DNA from 3 places in the Bacillus sp. M5A3_1b genome. Region 3 is predicted to be linked to each of the others. Evidence: riboswitches for the same ligand, from Rfam matches in the RefSeq annotation. Region 3 holds a riboswitch; each other region holds the start of a gene.
The links. A riboswitch is a leader RNA that binds a small molecule or an ion and turns the genes downstream of it on or off. The one in region 3 is predicted to bind S-adenosylmethionine.
Positions count from the first base shown of each region.

Region 1: another riboswitch for S-adenosylmethionine. It lies ahead of ACLBWW_RS25620 (peptide ABC transporter substrate-binding protein); the one in region 3 lies ahead of ACLBWW_RS12105 (bifunctional O-acetylhomoserine aminocarboxypropyltransferase/cysteine synthase).
Region 2: another riboswitch for S-adenosylmethionine. It lies ahead of ACLBWW_RS12575 (ECF-type riboflavin transporter substrate-binding protein); the one in region 3 lies ahead of ACLBWW_RS12105 (bifunctional O-acetylhomoserine aminocarboxypropyltransferase/cysteine synthase).

Region 1 is NZ_JBKEZY010000013.1:57,175-59,444, reverse strand. Features, by position in the region: gene ACLBWW_RS25620 (peptide ABC transporter substrate-binding protein) at 1-856, opposite strand, end outside; SAM riboswitch class I at 989-1,093, opposite strand; gene ACLBWW_RS25615 (aldo/keto reductase) at 1,247-2,080, opposite strand; gene proC (pyrroline-5-carboxylate reductase) at 2,082-2,270, opposite strand, start outside.
Region 2 is NZ_JBKEZY010000004.1:8,722-10,991, reverse strand. Features, by position in the region: gene ACLBWW_RS12580 (ABC transporter ATP-binding protein) at 1-410, opposite strand, end outside; gene ACLBWW_RS12575 (ECF-type riboflavin transporter substrate-binding protein) at 421-969, opposite strand; SAM riboswitch class I at 1,108-1,223, opposite strand; gene ACLBWW_RS12570 (aspartate/glutamate racemase family protein) at 1,378-2,058, shown strand; gene ACLBWW_RS12565 (macrolide family glycosyltransferase) at 2,108-2,270, opposite strand, start outside.
Region 3 is NZ_JBKEZY010000003.1:480,122-482,391, reverse strand. Features, by position in the region: gene ACLBWW_RS12110 (chloride channel protein) at 1-352, opposite strand, end outside; SAM riboswitch class I at 668-772, shown strand; gene ACLBWW_RS12105 (bifunctional O-acetylhomoserine aminocarboxypropyltransferase/cysteine synthase) at 866-2,164, shown strand; gene metA (homoserine O-acetyltransferase MetA) at 2,148-2,270, shown strand, end outside.

The DNA of each region.
Region 1 (2,270 bases), on a different contig from region 3:
CATCCTTTTTATATTTATCAACGAAGTCAGATGTTAGTTTGATACGATCTAATTGTTTTGACTCGAATAAATTTACTTCTGTAGATTTTTCTTTTACGACGTTAAAATTGATTTCTTCCAGTTTGACAGTATCTTTATCCCAATAGGTAGGGTTTTTCTTAAATTTAAAGCTTTGCTCATGCTTCCAATCGCTTAGTGTAAAAGCTCCGTTGTACAAAATTGTATTGTCTTCTAACGCATACTTATCACCTTGTGCTTTAAAGAATTCCTCGTTAATTGGTAGAAATGTTGGGAACGCTGTTAAGCTTATAAAGTACGGAACAGGACGTTCTAATTCTACCTCAAACGTATGGTCATCAATTGCTTTTACACCAAGTTGATCGGCTGGAAGTTCTTTGTTGTTAATTTTTGTTGCATTTTTAATATCAAAGAATAGAAATGCATATTCAGAGGCTGTTGCTGGATCAACAGCTCTTTGCCAAGCGAAGACAAAATCTTTCGCTGTGACAGGAGTGCCGTTTGACCATTTTGAATCTCGCAGGTGGAATGTGTATTTCGTTTTATCGCCACTTACTTCATGAGATTTCGCAACGCCAGGGACAGGTTTGTTACCTTCACCAAGATTATACAAACCTTCAAATACGTTTCTCATTACTTGACCAGAATCAGTATCCGTAGCACGAGCTGTATCCATTGTTCGTATTTCAGTAGGTGAAGATAAGTTTAAAACCTGTTTACTAGGCGCCTCGTCTTTTGCATTTGCTCCGCTTGCTTCGTTTTTATAACTACCGCAACCAGTTAATAAAATACTTACTCCTACAACTGATGCAATACCGGGTACAAACTTCTTTTTCATTTGATTTTCCTCCTAAATAATTAAGTTTGGATGATGATGAGGGAAATGAAAAATAAAAAATCCCTCTTTTCATATTGAGAAAGAGGGATTTTTACGTACAAGTTATGCACCCGTATATAAACGAAGTCCCTCATTCTATCTTTCAAGCACAATGCTTGCAGGAAGTGGCACAGTATTCAAAATGAACCTGTTGCCGAGGTTTCAAAGGGCCAGTCCCTCCACCTCTCTTGATACAATGAGTAAACGAATAAATTTTATTAATTTTTGTGTTTCTTTGATAATTCAAAATCTTACACCTTGGATAACGAAGTGTCAACCAATTGAAATATAGTTTAAATTTTCAGTTTTATTTAACGAGAAAAACCACTGCATATGGCAGTGGTTTTTCTACTAGAAGTTAAAGTTATCTGGATCTGGACCAACGCGACGATCTTCATTTAGAGCTTGAATTGCTTTCATGTCATCAGCACTTAATTCAAAATCGAATATATTTGCATTTTCAATAATGCGATGTTCTTTAATAGATTTAGGGATTGTTACAACTTCATTTTGTAAATCCCAGCGTAAAATAATTTGTGCAGTTGATTTATTATATTTTGTCGCAATGTCTTGTAATGTGGAGTTATCCAATAGTTGTCCCTGCATTAATGGTGACCAAGCTTCAAGCTGGATGTTATGTTCTTTACAGAAAGCGTGTAATTCTTCTTGTGCTAAACGTGGGTGGTATTCCACTTGATTGACCATTGGCTTAATTTCAGCGATTTCAAATACGTCTTGTAAGTGGTGAATGTGGAAATTACTCACACCGATAGCACGAACACGGCCATCTTTATAAAGTTTTTCTAACGCTTTCCATGATTCAGTATATTTCCCTTTTACAGGCCAATGTACTAAATATAAATCTAAATATTCTAGACCTAATTTTTCTAATGTAGTTTCAAATGCTTGAAGTGTTGTTTCATATCCTTGATCGCTATTCCATACTTTTGATGTAATAAATAATTCTTCACGTGGAACACCTGCTTCACGGATCGCTTGTCCAACGCCTTCTTCGTTTTGATAGATTGCTGCAGTATCGATGCTGCGGTAGCCATTTTTTATTGCTGATTTTACAGACTCAATTACTTCTGAACCATCTTCTACTTTAAAAACACCTAAACCGAACCAAGGCATTTTTACACCGTTATGTAATGTAGTATAGTCTTTTAAACTTGTTAAACTCATATTATTTCCCCCTAGCTTTTTTGTTTGTTGCTTCTACTGCTTTTTGAATTGCCTCTGAAAAATTATATTCATATAAAGCTTTGAGACCTTCAGCTGTGGAACCACCTGGTGTTGTTACTTGTTCGCGGAGGTTAGTTGGATCTTGCGTTTGTTCAAGCATAGAAGCAGAGCCAGAAATCATTTGAATGAC
Region 2 (2,270 bases), on a different contig from region 3:
AAAGCATGCATCTTTACCTTTTTTAATGAGTTCGAAACAATCTTTTTCATATCATCTTGATTTACACATTCATTTTCTAAATAAAAAGCTACATCCTCTTCTACTGTAAGACCAATAAATTGAGCATCTTGATCTTGCAAAATTGTGCCTACCTGTTTACTCAGTTCAAAAACACTCTCTTTCCTCGGGTCTTCTCCGGCAATTAAAATATTACCAGTACTAATCCCTTCATAAGAAAAGGGGATTAGCCCATTTATACAATGAGCTAACGTTGACTTCCCTGAACCACTTCGTCCAGCGATTAGTACTTTTTCTCCAGGGTATATATGAAATGTAATGTCTTTTACAGTAGGCTGCGCAGCATGTTCATATTGAAAACTGAATTGTTCAAAAGAAATGATTGGTTGCATGTTAACATCCCTACTTTTCAATTTTTAAATGTGTATGTTTCTTATTAGATTTAGCTAGACCTATTGTAATTGGCAATCCAAGAACTAAAAATACAATAACATCCGCAATTGTCGCTCCTAATACTTGTATAACAATTTTGTCAAATGGTTCTCCCATGACAATAACATCGAATGCCCCAGCAAATATAATAGCAATGACAATACCAATTAACCCAGTAATGGCTAAATAAGAAATATCCCGCTTATTATACGTCCCGTTTTTCACACTAAAGCTAACTCTTTTTTGAATGAGTCCCATTGCAAAGCCGATAATGCCTGAACTAATAACCCACCCCCACCAAATACCCCATCCAGCGATTGTATCTGTTACGGTATGACCGATAAGTCCTATTAACAGTCCTGCCACTGGACCAAATAACGCTCCAAAAACGGTTAAAATAGCTAATGCAGGTTTAATAAATGTATTTGGTGCAATAGAAAATCCCCAAAGCCCTAATATCCCGTATAATGCTGCTCCAATTCCGATTGCTACTACTAACTTTGTTGATAATTTGTTCATTACAATTCCCCTCCCGTATTAGTCAACTTTTATTACTCTATATTTATTTTGAAAATGAATTATGCATCGACACTCCCTTTCTATACAACAAAAAATGACCCCTTACATAAGAGGTCATTTTCTTCACGTTCAAGAATCCTCTTATCTTCCAAAAAACACGTCGTGTCCTCTGCGGAATTAGCACCTTCCTATAAAGTTATATAGGGGTTGCTGAGGTTTCATAGGGCCGTTCCCTCCACCTCTCTGGATAAGTATTAATTTGTAATTTGTATTATGGCATTAATAAGTGTAAATTTCAACACTTTTCTAATTATTTTTTATTTTTCGTTTAACGGTACATTTAAATCATTGTATTCTTATCGGAATTATGAAATAATGAATTCAAAATAGTAACGGGAGGAATGTACGATGAAAGTAATCGGTTTAATTGGTGGACTAAGTTGGGAAGCTACATCGTTATACTATAAACATATTAATACACTTACACTCTCTCAATACGATCAAAATGCGAAGCTTGTTTTATATAGCATGGACTTTGGTGAAGTAACTACTTTATTACAAAATCATCAATACGAAGAAGTGAAAAACGAATTAGTCACAGTTGCAAAAAAGGTTGAAAAGTCCGGGGCTGAATGTTTATTAATGTGTTCCAATACGGTACATTTATTTGCTGAAGAAGTAGAACAGGCAATATCTATTCCACTTCTTCATATTGGTGATGTAAGTGCTAAAGAAATGGTAGAGCAGAATATAAAACGGATCGGACTATTAGGTACGAAACAAACGATGGAACAAGACTTCTATAAATCACGTCTAGCGAACTATAACATTGAGACAATTATTCCAAATAAAGAGGAAAGAAATTTTATTCATCATGTTATTTTAAATGAATTAAGTAAAGGAATTATTTCAGAAACATCAAAAGAAAAGCTATTACAAATTACAAACTCATTAATTCAAAATGGCGCAGAAGGTATATTGCTAGGCTGCACTGAAATACCATTGCTCATTTCCCAAAACGACCTTACTGTACCTGTTTTTGATACCGCTTTTTTACATGCAAATACTGCTGTGCAGTTTGCAGTATAATAATATAAAAGCATAAAGGTAGTGCCTCTATGCTTTTATATTGTCTAAACTATTTATTTAAAAGAGATGTAATCACTGCAATTGCTTCTTTAGTACCACCACATTCTAAAAAACTATCATTCAGTTTTCGTATACCATGTTTATATTTTTCATTTGAAAGAACGTCTGTTACCGCTTCATTTAAAGTTTGCACATTAACATTCTCTTTCAAT
Region 3 (2,270 bases):
CGGGACCTAAGCTAGCTCCAAATATTAAAACGATAATCGCAGTTAAAGTAGCTTTATGTACAAAACGGTATTCAATTCTACCTGTTTTTTTATATTCACCCATCACTTCTGGCATAAGACGTGGATATGTACCGAAATACTTTTGAGTTAAACCAACGAGAATACCACCGATAGTTGTGACGCAAATAGTGTAATACGGGGGAGAAGCGAAAATAGTAGGTAAGTATCCCCAAATAAAGTGAATGCCGATATTTATTGTAACTAAAAATAGCCAGACTGTAGCTCCTACTATAGAGCCTAAAAGAATGCCGTATAGGACGAGTATATAGTGCATGTCCTTTGTATTTGTCATGTTATACCTCCGTTATGTAAGCTTTAATGTTGAAAGGATTCAATATGCTCCTGCGAAATGAATATGTATAGTATCTTTTTGAGAGGTTGGCTTATTCAATATATTGAGGTCTTGTGAGAATTTGAAATGTTATACAGTTAAACTACTTACTTAATTTTATATAGTAATCGAGGGTTTTAAAAGGTCTTTTTCAAATGAATATGGAATATATTTCTTTTGTTATGCATGTCAAATTCTTTGTATTTAATTTAGAACATTCAGAAAAACTGATTGACATTAGGAAATTATTGCTATAAAATCAACGGTAATTGCATAGTCTTATCAAGAAAAGGTGGAGGGACAGGCCCGATGAAACCTTGGCAACAGCCGTATAACGGAATTGTGCCAAATCCTGCAGGTAATAATCCTGAAAGATAAGAAAGAGCCTTTAGAGCGTGTTTTCAAACTGCTCCTTTCTTGTTTTCAGGAAAGGAGCAGTTTTTTTATTTTGTATAAAAGAAAGGAGAATGAGAGATGGGAGAATCATGGGGAAAAGGAACAATTTGTGTGCAAGGTGGCTATACACCAAAAAATGGTGAACCGCGTGTTTTGCCACTTTATCAAAGTACAACGTATAAATACGATACTTCAGATGATTTAGCAGCGCTATTTAATTTAGAGGCAGAAGGATATATATATACGCGTATTGGAAATCCTACTTTAGCTGCATTTGAGCAAAAGTTAGCGGATTTAGAGGGTGGTGTAGGAGCTGTTGCAACGGCTTCTGGGCAGGCTGCTATTATGCTTGCCGTTTTAAATATTTGTAGTAGCGGAGACCACTTGCTTTGTTCTTCCACAGTTTATGGCGGAACGTTTAATTTATTTGGAGTGAGTTTGCGTAAGCTTGGTATTGACGTTACGTTCTTTAATCCGAATTTAAGTGCTGATGAAATTGTGGCCCTTGCTAATGATAAGACGAAACTTGTTTATGCAGAGTCGTTAGGAAATCCAGCGATGAACGTTTTAAATTTCAAAGAATTTTCAGATGCAGCGAAAGAGTTAGAAGTACCTTTTATTGTGGATAATACATTAGCAACTCCTTATTTATGCCAAGCATTTGAGCACGGAGCAAATATTATCGTTCATTCTACGACGAAATATATTGATGGTCATGCAAGCTCTTTAGGCGGCATTGTTATTGACGGAGGGAACTTCGATTGGACAAATGGGAAATATCCTGAACTTGTTGAACCGGATCCAAGTTATCACGGCGTAAGTTACGTTCAAAATTTTGGTGCAGCAGCTTATATTGTGAAGGCGCGTGTTCAATTATTAAGAGACTACGGAAACTGTATGAGCCCATTTAATGCGTATATTAGCAATATCGGCTTAGAAACGTTGCATTTAAGAATGGAGCGTCATAGTGAAAATGCTCTCGCAGTTGCTAAGTGGCTTGCTAACCATGAACGTATTGAATGGGTGAATTATCCGGGATTAGATAGTAATGAAAATTACTCGTTAGCACAAACGTATTTGAAAAAAGGTGCTAGTGGTGTTTTAACATTCGGCATTAAGGGCGGATTAGAAGCAGCGAAAGAATTTATCGCAAATGTAAAACTAGCAACTCTCGTAACGCATGTAGCGGATGCACGAACTTGTGTTATACATCCTGCTAGCACAACGCATAGACAATTAAGTGCTGAAGATCAGCGTCTAGCTGGCGTTACATCAGATTTAATTCGTTTATCGGTTGGTATAGAAGATGTTTCTGATATTATTGCAGATTTAGAAGCAGCGCTAGTCGGAGGCAAAGAACATGCCGATCATAATTGATAGAGATTTACCAGCTCGCAAAGTGTTGCAGAAGGAAAATATTTTTGTAATGACGAAAGAGCGAGCAGAAACACAAGATATCCGGGCATTGAAAATTGCTATCTTA